4 regions of the Planococcus sp. SE5232 genome follow, and region 1 is predicted to be linked to each of the others. Evidence: riboswitches for the same ligand, from Rfam matches in the RefSeq annotation. Region 1 holds a riboswitch; each other region holds the start of a gene.
The links. A riboswitch is a leader RNA that binds a small molecule or an ion and turns the genes downstream of it on or off. The one in region 1 is predicted to bind S-adenosylmethionine.
Positions count from the first base shown of each region.

Region 1 (5,056 bases):
GCCGTATCGATCAATTCTTTCGCAATCTGGATGCCTTCCGCAGTAGCGCGGTCTTTATCTTCCCCGCAGGCGCGCATGCGTTCCAGTGCATCATCCGATAGTTTGATGCCCGGCACTTCATTGTGCAGGAATTCGGCACTGCGGATGCTGGTCAACGGCATCACCCCGATAAAGATCGGAGTCTCCAGATGTTTGGTCGCTTCGTGGATTTCTACGATTTTCTCTTTTGTATAGACTGGCTGCGAAATGAAATAATCCGCACCGCTTTCAATTTTCTTATCAAGTCTTGCCACTGCCCGGTCCAGTACGCGGACATTCGGATTGAATGCCGCCGCTACCGAAAAGTTGGCTTTTTTCCGCAACGGCTTACCGGAAAATGAAATGCCTTCATTGAGCTTTTTGATCAGCTGGATCAATTCCATGCTCGACACGTCATAGACGCTGGTCGCTCCCGGAAAATCACCGACTTTGGTCGGATCTCCCGTCACGGCGAGTATATCATGGATTCCGAGCGCATCGAGCCCCATCAAATGCGATTGCAGACCGATCAGGTTGCGGTCGCGGCAGGTGATGTGGGCAAGTGCCCGAATATCCTGCTTATGCTTGAGGATCGATCCCATCGCCATATTGCTGATGCGCGGCGATGCCAGTGAATTGTCCGCCATCGTTATGGCGTCCACTCCGGCATCGTTCAAAGCGGCAGAGCCCTCCAGGAATTTGGTGGTATCCAAATGGCGCGGTGTATCCAATTCCACGATGATGGTCCGTTCCGTTTTGGCTTTTTCATGGAGTGGTTTAACTTCCAGTGCTTCCGCTTCACGGATGACAATCGGTTTTCTTTCAGTGACTTCCTTATGGACGATCGGCGGCAAATTACCAAGATGCTTTTTCACCGCTTCGATATGCTTCGGCGTCGTGCCGCAGCAGCCGCCGATCAATCGGACACCTTCTTCTCTCAATAACAAAGCAGCGCGTCCGAAATAATCCGCTTCCGATTCATAGACGATCCGTCCATCTTCCACATCCAGCAGGCTGGCATTCGGATAAGCAGACAGGAACGCTTTTTCAGGCAAGGTGACTTCATCAAAAGCCTGAATGGTATGGTGCGGCCCAAGACGGCAGTTGACGCCGACAATATCGGCTCCGAGCGTCTCCAATTGATGCAGTGCGTCATTCAAGGACATGCCGTTTTGCAGAATTCCCGGATCGTGCATGGAAACTTGTGCAATCAGCGGTGTATCAGTGATTCCTTTCAGGTGCTTGACCGTTTCCGCGAGTTCTTCGAAATCGTAATAAGTTTCCAGCAATAAGCCATCAGGATTTCCGGCAAGCAAATGGCTTGCCTGTTGATCGACCATCGCAATGATTTCCTGCAATGTGGCATCGCTTTTGCGGATTCCGCGGATGCCCCCGATAGTCCCGAATACAAATTGGCCGCCGGGTGCTGCCGCACGTTTGGCGATGTCGATTGCCGCTCTATTGATATCCGCGACCTGTTCTTCCAGACCGTAGCGCGCAAGCTTGGCTGCGTTCGCTCCGTACGTGTTGGTCTGGATGATGTCCGCTCCGGCTTTAATGTAATCCTGGTGAATCTTCTCGATCACTTCCGGCCGCTGCAAATTCAATTCCTCGTTGCAATACTCGATGCCGTACGAATACAGCAAGGTTCCCATGGCTCCATCAGCCGTCAAAATCCTGGTCTTTAATTCGTCTAATAACCCCATCCTCTTCAACCTCCTATATATACAAAAAAAGCCTTCATGAAAAAGAAGGCTTTACGATATCAAACTCGTTCCTTTTCATCTGCCAGACAATGACTTGCCTGCTGGATTTAGCACCTGACCTTTCGGCTGGTTGCTGAAGTTTCATCGGGCCAGTCCCTCAACTTCTCTTGATAAGAATTCACTATTCTGTTTTAAGTATTCTAGATATGGTACCTGTATCTGATGGGCAGGTCAAGGCGATCTGTCAAAAAACAATGAAATTTCTGTGATTTTTTTCACAATCCTTAAATAAATCGAAAAAAACAGCTTCCCGCACCTTTTTCTCCTAAAAAAAGGCTTCAAAATTCCGGGCTGGATCTGTATAAAAAAGGAAAATTTCCACGTTCTTTGCGTTCACCTAGAATATGTTTTCATATTCATTTCGAATTTCTCACTGATGGATTCAAGGATTGAACTGGAAATCGTGCGCCTGAAATTTATACCAGGTGAACGTTCCTTCTGCCAGCTCCCAGCTGATCTCCATGTCCACCGGCACCTTCAATGCACCCACCTGTTTGTGTTCGTTGATGGTCCCTGTGCACAGCAACGGACGCGCATCTTCTCCATTTTCTTTATAGCGCCAGGCCTCCACTTTCAGCAGCTCGTAATGCTCATCGAAGAAGTAAGTGGCGGAACCGGTCAGACCGCCATAATTCATGGTTGCCGTTGCGCAATACGCATCCACTTCCTGCCAGGAAATGAACGGACTGAGCGCAGCGGACGGATACCAAGACAGCTCCATCAAGTAGCGCTGCAAAGCCGATTCATTCGTCTTTTCGTTGTCGACTGATCTGGAAATTGGCAGAATCCCGGCAAGTTTGATGCGCATATCCGCCTTGCCTTCCTGAAAGCTGTCTTTGCCCGTCACGACCAGGCCTTTCCCCATTTTCATCTTCACGGACCAACGAAAAGCAGGTGGATCCGTGAAGCTGATTTGTTCCGCTTTGGAGGCGGTCCATTTTTTCTGTTCGGGTTTCAATTTCATCATTCCCGATTGTTTGAGCTTTACGGAATCGATTTTTTCATGGCCGACCGCCCCAATTGCTGTAAGCCAATTCTGCACGGCCAATGGAAGTGATCCAGTCATTTCCGCTGTAAGTTTGTCCCGAGCCGCAAAGCCGGCTTCTATTTTCTGCGTTCCTTTTCCCTTCATTACGACCACCCCTTTTACTTGCTATACCTGTTCTTTTAACAAATAAATCTTATTGATGATAATTTATAGACAAACAAACGAAAAAAGAGTATTTTTATATCAATTAGATATGTATCAAAAAGATAGTTGGAGGTGGGTGGATGCCAAAAGAAAACCATACTCAATATGCCATACTGGGACTCTTGACCACGGAATGCCGCACGGGTTATTCGATTAAACAAATGATTGATACCAGCTTGACTCACTTTTGGAAAATCAGTTATGGACAAATTTATCCCACGTTGAAATTGTTGGTGGAAAAAGGTTATGCGTCCGTCGAAGATCAGGCCCAGGATGGCAAGCCCGATAAAAAGGAATACACAATCACCGCTGAAGGCGAATACGTTCTTAAAGAATGGATTCAACAGCCTATTCAGCAGCTCCCGACTGAAAAGAATGAATTGCTGCTGAAGCTTTTTTTCAGCCGGAATCTGGATGTTCAAGACACACTCGACCATTTGGATGCTTATCGCGATAAGCTTACTGACCGCTACAACACTTATCTCGGGATCCAAGAAATGATCAGCACACAGATGACCGGTCAGCCCGATGCTCCTTTTTGGCTGATCACTTTGGACTATGGATTGCGGACGACACAAGCTGCTATTGACTGGTGCGAAGAAACAAAAAGAACATTACGTTCTTGAGGAGGAAAAATAGTGAGCGCAAACGTTTTTCCCGGAAGATTCACTGCTGAAAGCCACGAGGGAATCGTTGTCTTTGTCATCGGAATGCGAATCAACAAATGGAGAGCTGTGCATAAATGGCTTCCCGTTATGGCAGCCATGCCCCCAATGATCAAAGAGCTGGCCATCCACAAAGAACTGGGCTGCCTGTCTTCTGAAAGTTTTTTCAAACCGCCGCTCACTTTTATGGTTCAATATTGGCAGTCAGAAGAAGAGTTGAATGCCTATTCAAAAGGACAAAAACATCTGTCTGCCTGGAAAACTTTCAACCAAAAAGCAAGAAACAATGATGCTGTCGGCATCTATCATGAAACCTATCTCATCTCCCCTGGCCAATCAGAATCGATTTACGTCAATATGCCTGAATTCGGTTTAGCGAAAGCCCTTGGCAAAAAAGACATCACTCCAGCCAATTCCTCCGCCCGTAAACGGCTGAACAAGCAAGAATAACCATCGTTATTTCCTGTACTCACTACCAGCAAAAGATGGAGCTTGCGGCTTCAATCAAAAAGAGAAGCTCGCTAATTAGATTTTAAAAAAAGTAGTCTTTACAAACCTTGTAAACCCTTCAATTAAGGATCCGGAGCGCAAGGCGGCGACTCCTGCGGGAACAGCGAAGTGCCGAAATCCACTCGGGCGCTAGTCCGAGTTAGTTCGGCGCGAGCCCGCGGAAAGCGTCCGCCTGGAGCGCAGGATCCAGTAGATGAGTATTCATTCTTTAATTGACCTAAGTATTCTTTCATCTAAAAAAACCTGTCAGGAAGGATTCTTCCTGACAGGTTTTCAACTTAAATATACCAGCCCAACTTCAAATTTCATGAAGCTCCTTCACATCAAAAAAGACCCTGCAATTCCTTTACTGGGCGCACATCAGGCTGGCCATTGTAGCTGACGAATTCGATTTCCCCGATGCGCATGCCTGCATTGTATTCTCCGATGATGGTATCCAGCAGAATAAAAGAGGCAGAGATGAACTCATCTTCGTTTTCTTCTGTAAAGCCTTTTATGTACAGGATTAAGTTAACTTCATCGCTATTGCTTTCTTTTTCGAATGTACAGAAGATATCATCCCATGCCAGTTCAATATCGCCATATTCAATGGAAACCTCTTCGTCCTGTTTTTGCCGAAAGGCGATGATGTCAAAAGAATCGAGCTCAGGTGCCTGTCCGACTAAATCGATGACATCGTCAAAGGCCTCCACCATGCCATCCGCACTGATGACGAATTCCCGCTTCCCATCCACCAGAATCTCACTGAGTTCAAAAGCCAAATGCCGGTTAACCTTCTGCAACTTCTTTTCCAATTGGCTGAAAAGTTTCCCTCGTCCAGAATCACCCAATTCAAAGAAGGCTTCTTTATTGTCTGCAAACCATTCCCAGAAAGCTGCTACCTTATTTTTTCTCTTCGGCAACCA
Region 1 covers NZ_JBOGCP010000003.1:414,863-419,918, forward strand. The annotation lists gene ACRC6Q_RS13170 (bifunctional homocysteine S-methyltransferase/methylenetetrahydrofolate reductase) at 1-1,724, opposite strand, end outside; SAM riboswitch class I at 1,797-1,901, opposite strand; gene ACRC6Q_RS13175 (DUF6920 family protein) at 2,167-2,916, opposite strand; gene ACRC6Q_RS13180 (PadR family transcriptional regulator) at 3,057-3,602, shown strand; gene ACRC6Q_RS13185 (DUF4188 domain-containing protein) at 3,615-4,091, shown strand; gene ACRC6Q_RS13190 (hypothetical protein) at 4,475-5,056, opposite strand, start outside.

Region 2 (5,056 bases), on a different contig from region 1:
AACCCAGGAAATTGACCCATTCGATTTGCGGATGCTGTTTTAAGTAATCCGCAATAATTTGAGCATTGGTGCTGTGTTTAGGGATGCGAAGATGCAAAGTCTCAAGACCCTGCAGTAAAGCATGCGCACTATCCGGACTCAGTGAAGGTCCAAAATCCCGCAGCAGCTGCACACGAAGCTTTGTCGCAAATGCTGCATCCGGCACATCAATGCCGTAACGCAAACCATGATACGATTCATCCGGCTCTGTGTAATTCGGGAAGCGCGGATTGTCCCAATTGAATTTCCCGGCATCTACTGCGATGCCACCGATTGTCGTGCCGTGTCCCCCAATCCATTTCGTAGCGGAATGGATGACCACATCTGCACCGAATTCGATCGGATTGCTGCCGTATGGAGAAGCGAATGTATTGTCGATCAATAACGGCAATCCATTCGCATGGGCGATTTCCGCTACCTTCTCAACGTCAAAGACATTCAAGCTTGGATTGCCGATAATTTCGCCAAATAACGCTTTGGTTTTATCTGTAATGGCTGCTTTAAAGTTTTCAGGGTTTGTCGCATCGACAAATATTGTCTTGATGCCATAACGCGGCAATGTGTTGGCAAATAAATTGTACGTACCGCCATAAAGATTGCTGTCCGCTACGATTTCGTCTCCAGCTTCTGCAATATTCAAAACAGAAAATGCAATAGCCGCCATTCCGGAGGATAGTGCAACCGCAGCAGTGCCGCCTTCCAATAATGCCACCCGTTGTTCAAATACATCGACTGTGGGATTCATGATGCGCGAGTAGATATTGCCGGTATCCTTCAAGCCGAACAGATCCTGCGCATGTTGTGTATCTTTAAAGACATAGGAAGTTGTTTTATAAACCGGTACCCCTCTGGATCCGGTTGTCGGATCTGGCTGTTGTCCCCCGTGCAATAATAAAGTTTCTGGTTTCATATTCGTCATTTTCCATTCCCCCTGTTTTTTATTGATCCATAACGGTCAAAGAAAGCAGCAAAAAGCCCCCTTCGCTAAGAAGAGGGCCGTAAATTACGGAGTTTCCTCCTCTCATCTGTCAGAATCAGTCGTTCGATCCTGTAGGAATTAGCACCTTTCCAGACATGTGCGTCTGTTGGTTGCCGGGCATCGCAGGGCCTATCCCTCCGCCACTCTTGATAAGAGTATTTGATTTGGTTTTTCATCTTGTTGAGAAGTATAAAAATTTCAGCGCGATTTGTCAAGTCCATTAGTCAAAAAATTTTGAAACCTCGTTCTGTTTCAAACGTTATCTTTTAAGGTAGAGGAGGAATTGGCATGTTTATCTGGATGTTGCTATTATTTATTATTTGCTATGTAATCGGCTGTTTTCATGGATCTCTTGCAGCTCAGGCTCTATCAGGGGTCAACGTCAAAAAAGAAGGTGTAAAAAATTCCGGGGCTTCCAATGCAGCCATCGTACTGGGATGGAAATATGGTTTGCTTGTCGCTTTCATCGATATTTCCAAAGGCTTTGCTGCTGTTGCAGGCTTACGCCTTTTGCTGGATTCCAGCAGTCTTTCTTCTGAAATGATCTGGACTTTGCTATTCATCGCAGGTGCCGGCGTAATTTTCGGCCATAACTTTCCGTTCTATATGAATTTCAATGGCGGCAAAGGCACGGCTTCTGTAATTGGCGTCATGCTGGCCCTCGATTGGAAACTTGGACTGGTCGGACTGCTCTTGCTCATCGGCGTTTCGCTCGCCACCGATTATTTGGTCATTGGCGTACTAGTGCTTTACGCGGTTTATTTTATGATTGCTTTCGGTCCTGCTGTTGGACCATGGCCATTGCTGACAGCCTTGGCTTTATTCGCAATGGCGGTATGGAAGCATAGCGAAAACATTATTCGAATAAAGAATGGAAGCGAGAGCAAAGTATCCTCCATCTTTAAGAAGAAGCCATCAACCCCTGTAAAGTAAAGGAGTTAAACTAATTATTGCTTTCATGTAAAAGATTGTGAAATAAATATCATAATTCTTCTTGACATTTTTGTTATTTCACCATAAAGTAAGAATCACGAATCGAATAGCATACATCACTTTCTTATCAAGAGAAACCGAGGGACAGGCCCTGAGACGTTTCGGCAGCAGATTTGTTTAACCGCAAAAACTGTGCCAACTCCTGCAAATGCCGTTAACGCATTTGGAAGATGAGAATTAGATGGTTTCAACTGGAGCCTTCTTTTTTCTTATGGATAAGAAAAAAGGGGGCTCTTTTTTGTCCATTATCTCAGGAGAATGTGAGACTCCATCGATTTGATAAGACCCATTACAGCATGAGGAGGTTCAATCACCATGATTCAATTCGAAGGCGTCGCCAAGACCTATCAATCAGGAAAACAGGAAATCCATGCCTTGAACGGCATTGAACTGACCGTCGAAACCGGCGAAATTTTTGGAGTCATCGGCTTTAGCGGAGCCGGAAAAAGTTCTTTGATCCGCACCGTGAATCTGCTCGAACGTCCTTCTGCAGGACGCGTATTGATTCAAGGAAAAGATATATCCACTTTATCCAGCAAAGAGATCCGCACCACCCGAAAAGATATCGGCATGATTTTCCAGCATTTCAACTTGCTGAATTCAAAAACGGTTTACCATAACGTCGCTATGCCGCTCTTGCTTGCTAAGACACCAAAAGCAGATATTGAAAAACAGGTAACCGACCTGCTCGACTTTGTCGGCCTTGCAGACCAGGCACAGAAATACCCCGATCAGCTGTCAGGCGGACAAAAACAACGGATCGGCATTGCCCGGGCGCTCGCTACTAACCCATCTGTTCTGCTATGCGACGAAGCGACTTCGGCACTTGATCCGCAAACGACTAAATCGATTTTGGACTTGCTTCGCAAAATCAATAAAGAATACAACATCACCATTCTGCTCATCACTCACGAAATGGGCGTCATCCGGGAAATCTGCGACAAGGTGGCTGTGCTTGAAGCAGGGAAAGTGATCGAGCAAGGCAGCGTCTTCGATATTTTCTCGAATCCGCAGCAACCAACCACCAAACGGTTTGTCCGCTCCGTCATGAACGACGAACTTCCTGATTCGCTGCTGGCACAAATTCAGGCAGCCGAAAGCGATAATGCCATCTACCGCCTCCAGTTTACCGGCACTTCCGTCGGCAAACCGTTCATGTCCCGAGTATCACGCGATTTCAAAGTTGACTTGAATGTGCTGTTCGGCAATATCACTGAGCTGCAGGGCGTCCCGTATGGCAACCTGATCGTGGAATTTTCCGGCGAGCCCAGTGAAATCGAATTGGCTTTGTCCTCCATCCGAGAAAGCGATATCCACATAGAGGAGGTCAATAATTATGTCAGTTAACTACGAACAAATCATAGAAGCTCTATGGGAAACCATTTACATGACCGGCGCAGCATTCGGCTTTTCCCTTTTGATCGGCTTTCCGCTCGGCATCCTGCTGGTGGTCACCCGCAAAGGCCATTTGCTGGAAAATGAACCGGTCTCCAAAGTGTTGAATATCGTCATCAATATTTTCCGCTCGGTTCCGTTCATCATTTTAATGGTTGCCATCATTCCATTGACCCGCCTGATTGTCGGTACGTCCATCGGAACCGCAGCCGCCATCGTTCCACTGGTCTTTTACGCCGGGCCCTACATTGCACGGCTGATTGAAAACTCCTTATTGGAAGTTGATAAAGGCGTTATCGAAGCGGCTCAGGCGATGGGCGCCACGCCGATGCAGATCATTTTCCGCTTCCTGATTCCCGAGGCTTTAAGCTCTTTGGTTCTCGCATTGACGATAGCAGTGGTCGGCTTGATCGGTGCATCCGCCATGGCAGGCGCCATCGGAGGCGGTGGGCTTGGCGACTTGGCCATCACTTACGGCTATCAGCGTTTCGATACGCTCGTCATGTTCATTACCGTAGCGATTCTTGTCGTGCTGGTGCAGGGTGTTCAATCCCTTGGAAATGTATTGTCAAGAACGGTACGGCGTAACTAAAAAATAAAAACAACATAGAAAAAACTGGAGGAATTACTCATGAAAAAACTTACAGCGACAGCATTACTTTCACTATCTGGCTTACTTTTGGCAGCCTGCGGAGACGACAGCAGTTCCGATGGCAACACGAAAGTGACACTTGGCATCAGCGGTTCCGATACAACCATCTGGGATTATATTGGCGAAAAAGCCGAAAAAGAAGGCATCGACCTCGAAATCCAAACGTTCTCTGATTATGTGGCACCAAACTTGGCGCTTGCCGAAGGCGAACTCGACTTGAATGCTTTTCAGACCATTTCTTATTTCGATGAATTTGTTACAGAGCACGACATCGATATCGTACCGATTGGTTCTACCGTCATTGCACCGATGGGCTTATATTCCGATAAATATGAATCCATCGATGAAATTCCCGAAGGTTCACAAATCGCAATGCCGAATGAAGCGACCAACATGGGGCGTGCCCTTCTATTGCTCGATGAAGCCGGACTGATCACGCTCTCTGAAGATGCCGGACTTACTGGCACAGCAGAAGACATTATCGAGAATCCAAAAAACATTGAAATTATGCCGATGGTATCCGGCCATACGCCGCGCGCTATGCCAGATGTTGCCGGTTCGGTCATCAACAACGGCGTTGCAGTGGATGCTGGCTTGAATCCGACTGATGATCCGATTGCCCGTGAAAGCGAAACAGCGAAACCTTATATCAACTTGATTGCCGCAAACGCTGAAGAGGCAGATAATGAAGCCTACCTGAAAATCGTTGAATTATATCAAGAAGAAGACACTGCTGAATTTATCATCGAACATACAAAAGGTGGTCAAATCCCTACCGTTGTGACAGTTGACGAACTGGTCGATTACCAATAAAACGAATTCAACTTAGGAGGAGTTCCAATGACATTTATCAAGGAAGCAGCCCAGTCCATTTCCCAGTCCATCGATTCCCGGAGCGAAACCTATATTGAAACAAGCCAGGCGATCCACGCAAACCCGGAAATCGGCAACCAAGAGATTTTCGCCAGTTCTTTATTGATCAAACGGCTTGAAGAAGC
Region 2 covers NZ_JBOGCP010000001.1:719,547-724,602, reverse strand. The annotation lists gene ACRC6Q_RS03475 (O-acetylhomoserine aminocarboxypropyltransferase/cysteine synthase family protein) at 1-958, opposite strand, end outside; SAM riboswitch class I at 1,058-1,174, opposite strand; gene ACRC6Q_RS03470 (glycerol-3-phosphate acyltransferase) at 1,307-1,951, shown strand; SAM riboswitch class I at 2,073-2,188, shown strand; gene ACRC6Q_RS03465 (methionine ABC transporter ATP-binding protein) at 2,327-3,358, shown strand; gene ACRC6Q_RS03460 (methionine ABC transporter permease) at 3,348-3,998, shown strand; gene ACRC6Q_RS03455 (MetQ/NlpA family ABC transporter substrate-binding protein) at 4,038-4,871, shown strand; gene ACRC6Q_RS03450 (M20 family metallopeptidase) at 4,899-5,056, shown strand, end outside.
Region 2: linked by a shared signal. The riboswitch ahead of ACRC6Q_RS03465 (methionine ABC transporter ATP-binding protein) and the one ahead of ACRC6Q_RS13170 (bifunctional homocysteine S-methyltransferase/methylenetetrahydrofolate reductase) in region 1 are both predicted to bind S-adenosylmethionine.

Region 3 (5,056 bases), on a different contig from region 1:
CGGTTCGTAGGCGATGTCAGCTTCTTGGCATTTCTCAGCCAATAAATCCCTGGCGATGACGAAATCGGCTTCTTTGGCGGCTTCCCAGTCACTGATGGAATCACCAATGACGATACTTTTCGTGCCGGTATCCAAAAGGTCCCGAATGACAGATGGCTTACAGCATCCGCAGCCCTGGCTGCTGCATTTTTCATCGCAGCCATGCGGGAATTCCAGTTTGATGACATCTTCTGAAAAGTCGGCACCGTTGCAATAGATGCCGTCAAAAGGTCCAAAAGGTTCAAGGAGCGGATAGACGAAAAAGTCGATTCCACCACTGACAATGTATAAAGGCAACTCCTGTTTTTTCGTATAAGCGACAAAGTCGCTGAAACCTTCCCGTATTTCAGCCTGTTCCAGAACATATGAAATAATTTCATCTTTTGCCGAAACAGGGAGCAGGGAAAACATTTTCGCCACACCTTCACGTATCGAGATGGATTGGTCAAGAATTCGGTCTTTGACTGGTTCCCAGCCCGTTGGATCAAACTGTTTCATAATAGCGATGATGTTATCATTGGCCGTTACAGTACCATCAAAATCGCAAAAAATAATCGGTTTGTTCAATCTGTTCACCCCCATAGCTCAAGAGCCGTTTGTAGTTCTTCGTGTTGTCCAGCGGCATCCTGTAAGGATTCTCCCTGAAGCACCGCATCTATTGCCTGTCTGAAGGCACGGCCGCCTCCAGCTGCGCCAGCCGGATGTCCATGAATTCCACCGCCGGCATTGATGACACTATCAATCTCGTAATCAGCCAACAGTAAAGGCACAAGCCCTGGATGGATTCCGGCAGAAGGTACCGGGAAGCTTCGTTTCAATGGGCTATCCCTGGTCAGTTCCTTGCCGAGTGCAAGAGCAGCTGTTTTCTCCAAGGCAACACTGCCGTAAGGAGAAGGAAAGAGGGAGAAGTCTGCACCGGCATAGCGGATCAGTTTCCCGAGTGCGAGCGGCGCAGCTAGGCCATAAAATGCGGATGAAGTGAAGGCACCACTGAATGCAGGATGCGCCATCAACGGCAAACCGATCTCATCATCTTCCGCCAATTCCTGCAGCACATCGAGACCGTATGCGTGGACGTTGAACAATAAGGCATCCGCTCCCAGCTCTCGTGCTTTTCTTGCCTTCCCTCTCAGGTCGGAAGTTCTGCCCGATAGGTTCACCGCATAATAGGTACGATGGCCCGTTTCTTCGTAGACATTCTCCAGTACTCTTTTACCCGTTATGATGCGGCTTTCGAATGGAGTCAGCGGATTGTCGAACAAAATTTCGTCGTCTTTGACAAGGTCTACGCCGCCTAAAGCCTGCTCGCGCAATTGAGCAGACAGAAAATCCAGATCGCGGCCGATGACGCCTTTGAATATGCTCATCAGAAGCGGCCTTCCGGCTACGCCAAGTGTATTGCGAATTTCTTCTATGCCGAAGCGCGGGCCGGGAAAGTGGCTGAGCAAATCATGGCTGAAATCCAAATCCAGTAGCTTCACTTCACCATCCAGGGATAGTTTGCCGAAAACCGTGGTCAGGATGGCAGGCAAGTCGGCTGAAAAATTGATGCTCGGGTAGGCAATCTCGAGTTCTGCCTTTATCAGCTCCGGCTTCAATGGATGGCTGTCTTCTGCGAATTCTTCGATGGAGACAACATGTCCCTTATGGTGTTTCAGTTGTGCCTGTTCAAGCAGCGGCAAGTCTGTCCAGGAGCCGATTGTCAGACCCAAAGCGATGCCTTCCGCTTTTTTTTCGAAGGAACCGGGCTTTCCATATACTTGATAAGTAGCAGTCAATACGCTCATCTATTCCACACTCCCATGCAATTTTAAAAATAAAAAACCTCTTCAAATAAGAAGAGGTTAAGGGCGTTAACAACTTCTTATTTCTCAGCCATCGGTTCTGGCTGCAAGAATTAGCACCGTGTCCACCATTGGACCGGTTGCCGGGTATCGTAGGGCTTGTCCCTCCACCTGCTCTGAATAAGAAAGATATGAAATTGGGTAAAACAATTTTATAGGTTCAATCCAAAATAAGTAAGTCGATTTAATACAGTAAAGTAATTCTGATTATTTCATGTGCGCAGAAGTCTGTCAACTCTGTTATCAAAAAACTGTTTTTATTTGAAAAATCCGTTGACAGTCAATTCTGAATCGTGATAGGATTCTCTTCATAAACTTAATAGTAATACACGTAGTACTCTTATCAAGAGCTGGCAGAGGGATTTTGGCCCGATGACGCCCAGCAACCGACCGTAATACCGTTGTGAGACGGGGCGCTTTGGCGCCAGGATGAATTTCCTGTAAGGCACGGTGCTAATTCCATCAGAAATTTAATTTCTGAAAGATAAGAGGCATGGAATCTCTTATTCTGGCCTCTTTCTTTTTGAAAGAGGCTTTTTATATTGCAGAAGAAAGGAAGATAAATGATGACTCTTACTGTTCCAACCACTTATAAAGCATTAACTGAATCGACGGCGATCGCATTGGCGAAGGTTGTCCACCCATTCGATGGCGATGCCCGATTGACTTGCCGGGAAATTGGCGACGGCAACTTGAATTATGTCTTTCAGATTGAAGATCCGCAAACCGGCAAGCGGCTGATCATCAAACAGGCGCTGCCATATGCGAAAGTAATCGGTGAAAGCTGGCCGCTGACCTTGAAGCGGGCGACCATTGAAGCCAATGTCCTGAGAAAACACGGAGAGTTCGTTCCTTCATTGGTACCCGCAGTCTATGCTACGGACGAAGAACTGGCCATTACGGTAATGGAAGACTTGTCCCATCTGGAGATTGCAAGGGAAGGCTTGGTCAACGGAAAGAATTTCCCGAGGCTGTCGCAGGATATCGGCGAATACTTGGCGGAGACTTTATTCCATACATCGGATTACGGCTTGCATCCTTTTGAGAAAAAGGGATTGGCTGCTGAATTCTCCAATCCGGAGCTCTGCAAGATCACGGAAGACCTCGTCTTTACAGATCCCTTTTTCGATGTTGAAACCAATGCGTACGAACCGCAGCTCCAATCAGCGGTAGAAGCGATCTGGAGCGATCGTAAGCTGCAGCTGGAAGTAGCGAAATTGAAGAAGAGCTTTTTGACTGAATCGGAAGCGCTGCTGCACGGCGACCTTCATACCGGCAGCATCTTTGCGAGCCAAACGGAAACCAAGGTCATTGATCCGGAATTCGGCTTTTACGGTCCAATCGGATTCGATGTCGGCTTGTTCTTGGCAAACCTCATGTTCCAGTCCATCACGCGGGAGGATGGAGATCGCCAGGTAATTGTAGATCATATTGAAAAGACATGGGAAGTTTTCGCTTCCCGCTTCACTGAGCTATGGAAAACAGAGAGTGTCGAATCGTTTAAAGAGACAGAAGGCTATTTGGAGTACGTACTTGAGAAGGTGCTGACAGATGCAGCCGGTTTTGCGGGATGTGAATTGATCCGCCGGACGATTGGCTTGGCGCATGTCAAAGACTTGGACAGCATCGAAGATACAGAAAAAAGAATCCACTTTAAGAAACAGGCGCTGCGGGCAGGACAAGCATTAATCCTGAAGCGCCAGCAGACAGCGTCGATTGGGGATGTACTGCAAATTCTGGAGGAGGCGCACACATGAGCATTCCTTTATCCATCAAATGGGACGGCCAACAGCTGACTATTCTGGATCAGCAGAAGTTGCCGCATCGTATTGAATACTTGACGCTTGAAACGGTGGAAGACGTGTACGAGGCTATTTTTTCATTGAAAGTCCGTGGAGCACCTGCAATTGGCATCACCGCCGCATATGGACTGGCAATCGGGGCTCAGCGGCACGATACAGATTCACTGGAAGCTTTCCAGCAATATGTCGAAAAAGACGCGGCGTATTTGAACGCCTCAAGACCGACTGCGGTCAATCTCGGTTGGGCGCTCAGCCGTCTGAAAGATAAATTAAGCGAAGCGGAGAACGTGCCACAAGCAAAGCTTCTGTTGTTGGCGGAAGCTGTGAAGATCCACAGGGAAGATGAAGAATCCTGCCGCAGCATCGGCGAACATGCGCTGGTACTGCTGCAGGGGCAAACGAAAGTCATGACGATCTGCAACGCCGGTTCGATCGCCACCGCCAAATATGGCACAGCTTTAGCGCCGTTCCATCTGGGAAGTGAGCGTGGCCGGCAGTTTGAAGTGTTCGCCTGTGAAACCCGCCCGGTCTATCAAGGCGCACGTTTGACGGTATGGGAGCTGCAGCAGTCGGGAGTCGATGTCACGCTGATCACCGACAGCATGGCAGCACACACCATCGGAGCGAAAGGCGTGGAAGCCATTATTGTCGGTGCGGACCGCATCGCTGCAAATGGCGACACGGCCAATAAAATCGGCACGTATAATCTGGCTTTGTTGGCGAATGCATTCAAAATTCCATTTTATGTAGCGGCGCCGGCATCGACTTTCGATCTGTCGATTGAAGATGGCACTGCGATTCCGATCGAAGAGCGCAACCCGGAAGAGATCACCCACATGAATGGACAGCCGGTGGCACCACTCGGCACAAAAGTATTTAATCCGGCATTTGATGTCACACCGGCACATCTCATTACAGCAATCATCACTGAAAAAGGCATCATTCAATCCGATTATCAAAAAAACATCCCTGATTTGCTTGGTGCATCTGCAGGAAAAGGAGAAAGAATATGAAAAAACAATCCATTTGGCTGCTTGCCGCACTTTTATTTATCAGTATTTTATTGGCTGCCTGCCAACCACAAGGAAATGTCAACGAAGAAACGACTTCTTCAGATACCGAGGCTGAGGCTTCAGATCACCCGCTCGCAGGCAAGGAAATTGCTTTGATCATGCAAATCAACCTAGGGACATTTTCTGCCCAGTATATTGCAGGTGTAGAAGAACAGGTTGAAAAATTCGGAGGCAAAGCGACAGTTTTCACTTCTGAAGGTGATTTGGCGAAAATGGCGTCCAATCTGGATGCAGCAATCAACCAGGGCGTCGATGGCATCTTAATCGACCACGGAACAAAAGAAGCATTGAACCAAGG
Region 3 covers NZ_JBOGCP010000001.1:112,296-117,351, forward strand. The annotation lists gene ACRC6Q_RS00485 (2-hydroxy-3-keto-5-methylthiopentenyl-1-phosphate phosphatase) at 1-606, opposite strand, end outside; gene mtnW (2,3-diketo-5-methylthiopentyl-1-phosphate enolase) at 612-1,826, opposite strand; SAM riboswitch class I at 1,901-2,010, opposite strand; SAM riboswitch class I at 2,221-2,374, shown strand; gene mtnK (S-methyl-5-thioribose kinase) at 2,450-3,640, shown strand; gene mtnA (S-methyl-5-thioribose-1-phosphate isomerase) at 3,637-4,698, shown strand; gene ACRC6Q_RS00505 (sugar ABC transporter substrate-binding protein) at 4,695-5,056, shown strand, end outside.
Region 3: linked by a shared signal. The riboswitch ahead of mtnK (S-methyl-5-thioribose kinase) and the one ahead of ACRC6Q_RS13170 (bifunctional homocysteine S-methyltransferase/methylenetetrahydrofolate reductase) in region 1 are both predicted to bind S-adenosylmethionine.

Region 4 (5,056 bases), on a different contig from region 1:
TTTAACCGCTGCTCCGCAGCCGCCACTTTCGGCAGCATCTGCTGGGCATCCGTTTCCGTGAAAAGCTGTTGACGCTGAAGATTTGACACCTCCACATAATCACGGTCGACTAAATGGATGGTTCCGACGCCTGCACGCGTCAGCGTTTCTGCAATCGCCGAGCCCAAAGCTCCGCAGCCGACGATGGTGACAGACGATAATCCGAGCTTTTCCTGGCCGGTCTGGCCAAGCGGTTTGAATAACACTTGCCTTGAATAGCGTTCATCCACATTGTTTCCCACTTTCCTGCCGCTTGATCGTCCAAACGGTTTCTTCGTTAGTATCACTTTATCATGGCCAATCTATAACTGCAGTCCCTATCAAAATACTGTTTGCTCCGTCATCTGTCCTTTTTCAATCCGGATGATCCGGTCTGCCAATTTCTCAGCATCGGCAATCCGATGCGTCACAAAGATGATCGGTATTTGCCATTGCCGGTGAATCCGCAGCAGTTCGTCCTGGCAGCGGTCACGGTTGGCGTCGTCCAAAGCTGAAAATGGTTCATCGAGCAGCAGGATATCGGGCTGAATGGCCATTGCACGCGTCAACGCCACACGCTGCTTTTCGCCTCCTGAAATCTGGTGCGGGTATTTGGCCAGCAGCCCGGTGATTCCAAGGATTTTTGTAAGTTCGGTAATAGGTGATGTATCCGCGACTCGCGACAGCGCATACAGAATATTCTGTTCCGCAGTCAGATGCGGGAACAGCGCGTAATCCTGAAACAAATAGCCCACTTTCCTTTTTTGGATTTTAAGCGGCTTCTGCCCTTCCCTGTAAAAATTCCGGCCGTTCAATGAAATTTCCCCTGCATCCGGATGGACAATTCCCGCCAAGCAGTTCAGCAACGTGGTTTTGCCCGAACCGGAAGACCCCACAAGTGCCAGAATTTCCTGCCCCAGTTCAAACTCCATATCCAAGTTAAAATGATCCAATTGCTTTTGAACATCCACTTTAAGCATCTGCTCACTCCCTGCCGATTCGTATTGCGTTTTTTTTGCGCCAGTAGTTGACCCAGGCGATGGCGGCGACTCCAAGCGAGGAAATGATCAGCACCCAAAACAGGGCTTTTTCCATATCGCCTGCTTCATAGGCGAAGTAAATCGCGAGCGGCACCGTTTCCGTAACGCCCGGGATGTAGCCGGCAATCATCAAAGTGGCCCCGAATTCACCGATACCCCGTGCAAACGCCAGGATTAATCCCGCCAGAATACCCGACCAGGCAAGTGGAAATGTGATGGTCCGGAAAATCCGCCATTCGGACACGCCCATCGTCCGCGCCACGTTTTCCCAACGCGGATCCACTTTTTCAAAAGCGGCCAGAACGCTTTGATACATCAGCGGCAAAGACACCACAAAAGACGCAATGGCTGCGCCGATCCAAGTAAAGACGACACGAAATCCAAACCACTGCTCCAAGAGGATGCCGAGTGGACCATTGACGCCGAATAAAACGATCAAGCCGAAGCCGATAACCGTCGGCGGCAAAACCAAAGGCAGCAGAATCAGGGCTTCCACGAAGCTTTTCCCAAAAAAATCACGCCTGTTCATCAAGCGGGCAAGCGCCAGGCTGGCCAGAAATACAAATAATGTGGAAATGACCGCGACTCTCAGCGATAACCAAAGTGGAGACAAATCATATGGCGTCATGGCGCTTTTCCATCTCCCGGCAAAAAGCCGTAGTCCTTAAAAATGGCCTGGCCTGTTGGACCCGTGACAAAATCCAGAAAAGCTGCAGCAGCCTGCTGATTCTCTGACGCGGTTACAACGGCTCCAGGGTAGACGACAGGATCTATCTGTCCGGGCAGCTCGAGCGTCGCTGTTATTTCCCGGGAAATAACGGCATCGGAAGAATAGATGATGCCAAGACCTGCATTCCCGCTTTCTACGTAAGTCACCACTTGCCTTGCGTCTTTGGAATAGATTAGACGCCCTTCAAGCGGCTGCCATAACCCTTGGCTTTCCAATGCCTGCCTTGTATACGCTCCAACCGGCACGCTGTCAGGCTCTCCAACGGCAATGGTTTCTTCTGCATCCATCACTACTTCCTCAAAATCCACCGATTCCGGGAACTCTTCCAAAGAAGCCAGAACCAGCCGATTTTCAGCAAATGGACTGATGCTTGCAGCGTCTATGAGCTGCTGCGATTCGAGCAGGTCCATATCCTTCATGCTGGCCGATAAAAACAAATCTGCAGGTGCCCCTTGCTCGATTTGGCTTCTCAGCTTGCTGGATGATCCGTAATTGAAGGATAAGTCAATATCCGGTTCCACCTGTTGAAATTCCTCTTCCATCTTTTTCATCACTTCCGTCAGGCTTGAGGCTGCCGAAACCAACAGCTCACTGTCGTTGCCAGCCGATGTATTGCTGCAGGCGCTCAGCAGGATGGCTATGCTTATAATAGTTATCATTTTTTTCATTAATAAAGACCCCTTATTCGTTTGAAATGCAGCTCACCGGTTCCGGTAAATTCTCCACGTACCTTCAGTATAACGCCAGCTGAAGAGAAGCTAAATAATTTTGCGAATAATCTTGTAAGAAACAGAGCATTTGAGTAAAATAAAGAGAAACTTCAATCAGTAAAGACTTTTTCACTCTTCACTGATGAAAGCTGAACAAATTCAACAAAAAATTAAATATGCTACATCCTTATCAAGAGAGGCAGAGGGAATGGCCCTACGACGCCCGGCAACCGCCAGTTAACGTAACTGGAATGGTGCCAAATCCAGCAGAAGCACGATGTTCTGAAAGATGAGGAAGAGAATTTCACGAGCAGATAACCACTCTTCCCTTTTTCAGCGGAAGATTTTTTTTATTTTAAGGAGTGATATCTATGAAGTTGAGCAAAGCCGAACGAATCAAAAAAACACGGGTACCCGTAGTGGATCCCGCACTGGCTGAACGCCTGCCACCTGGCCAAGTGCTGACCGAGCGCTTTCCGGTCCTGCACGAAGGCGAAGTGCCGGTCTATGATATGGCCACCTGGACCTTGAAGATCTTTGGCCAGGTCGACAAGGAAGTTACACTGCATTACGACGACTTATTGAAGTTGCCACAAACAACGATTACCCGCGACATCCACTGTGTCACACGCTGGTCCCGCTTCGATAATACATTTACAGGTGTCCGCTTTATCGATCTGATGAAAGAATTGGGCGTAACACCGAAAAGCGGTTATGTGATGCTTCATGGTGACAATGATTACACCACCAATCTTGCCCTGTCCGACCTCGACCGGGAAGATGTGCTGCTTGCCCATTCACTTGACGGCGAACCACTGACAGCCAAACACGGTTATCCGCTGCGCTTCGTGGTGCCTCATCTGTATTTCTGGAAAAGTGTCAAATGGGTCCGCGGCATCGAATTCATCGATGAAAACCAACCTGGCTTCTGGGAGCAGAACGGCTTCCACATGAACGGCGATCCGTTTCAGGAAGAGCGTTTTTCAGGTGAAGATCTGGAGATTCCAGAGGATGAATGGGAGAAAAAGGATTTTGACTGAGTCCAGTTATAGTCTTATGATTCCAGGACAACTGAACTGTCACTTTAAGAGATAATTTGCATCAACTTAAACTTTATTTTGCGTATTATTTTAAAGAACCCAGCAACCTTTTATGCGAAGGTTGTTGGGTTCTTTGAATTATATGTAGAATCTATTGCTGCTTCCGATAATCCCTCAGATGTAAACTCGTTATCTGTAAAATTCATAGCTTATTTCAAAAAATACAATAAGATGGACCCGAGAAAATTAGGCAAAGCTATCAGTAAGACAGTATTTGATAAGTTGAGTGTTTCATCTAATTTTATAATGGCCAAATTCCCGATAACAGGTGCATTAGAGCTAATGAAACCTGTTTTCAAAAAGCCCCCGATTAAGATGCCTACGAGCCCTAGTATTCCAGTCACATTCATAGCAAGTTCGATGTTATTTTGCACAACAAAGAAACTTACTATAAAAATAAAAATTAATAATCCTAAAGATAACCTTTTCATAATATTCTCCTCTTCATATAATTTGCCTGAAAAAATATACCGACCAACAGTTCTGATTTAGGATCTAGCTTATGAAATTTTCTAAAAGCAGAAATTTTTTTCAGAAGTCTCATTCCTAATGTACTAAATAAATACATTTAGTTCATCTTATTTTTTAAGTATTCCGATATCTATTAAAAACCATTATTTTTATTGAATTAATCTTTCTCAAGTATTCGCAAACGATAAATCTGAATATAACTTAATTCATATTAAGTTATATTCAGATCTAGTAATTTTATTAGACTCCCACAGAAGCTATAATGGCGATACTCCATGTAATGAACACAAATGATGTTGTGAGCCAAATTGTATTAACTATTGTTTTCTCATCCCTTTTTACCTTTTTGATTATGGCCACAAGGTTAAGGCAAAAAATAATACTCAAAACTGGGATGAGGTATATACCGATGAATAGAAAAGCACTTTCCATATAATTCACCCCTCAATTTTTTCACTTACTGCACTTTTGTTACATTCAAATACTTAATATTCTTGATACATTACACTCTTCAAATGCTTTGAATTTTAAGTTGTGTAAAGGTAGTTTTTGATTTGTTTCATCTGAGTTTTTAAGGCTCACTTATTCCCATTGCAAATAAAAGTAGAAAGGCGAATATCAATGCAATAAAATTCACTCCACTACCTAAAACCATCCATAACAATTGTTTAGATAATGCTGCAAATAACAGACCAATAACCGAAAGAGTACTTAATACTATTATAGTTAAATAAATATCTCCATCTGGTCCTCTCATTGTAAAGAATGCAACGAGACTAACAACAAACATCAGTAGAGATAACAAACCAAATTTGTTCATTTTATTCCCCCTCCAATTTATTTTTATAAGTCTACTCTACATAAATCATTAATCCAGTTTCTAATATATCACACCAAAATACCCCAATATATTCTGCTTTTTTTATTCTGTATTAAAACCAAAACCGCTTGTAAACCTATCAAGTCATTTTACAAATGTTCGCGAAT
Region 4 covers NZ_JBOGCP010000001.1:392,728-397,783, reverse strand. The annotation lists gene ACRC6Q_RS01855 (ThiF family adenylyltransferase) at 1-269, opposite strand, end outside; gene ACRC6Q_RS01850 (ATP-binding cassette domain-containing protein) at 360-998, opposite strand; gene modB (molybdate ABC transporter permease subunit) at 1,003-1,686, opposite strand; gene modA (molybdate ABC transporter substrate-binding protein) at 1,683-2,456, opposite strand; SAM riboswitch class I at 2,683-2,794, shown strand; gene ACRC6Q_RS01835 (sulfite oxidase-like oxidoreductase) at 2,876-3,538, shown strand; gene ACRC6Q_RS01830 (hypothetical protein) at 3,748-4,029, opposite strand; gene ACRC6Q_RS01825 (hypothetical protein) at 4,641-4,889, opposite strand.
Region 4: linked by a shared signal. The riboswitch ahead of ACRC6Q_RS01835 (sulfite oxidase-like oxidoreductase) and the one ahead of ACRC6Q_RS13170 (bifunctional homocysteine S-methyltransferase/methylenetetrahydrofolate reductase) in region 1 are both predicted to bind S-adenosylmethionine.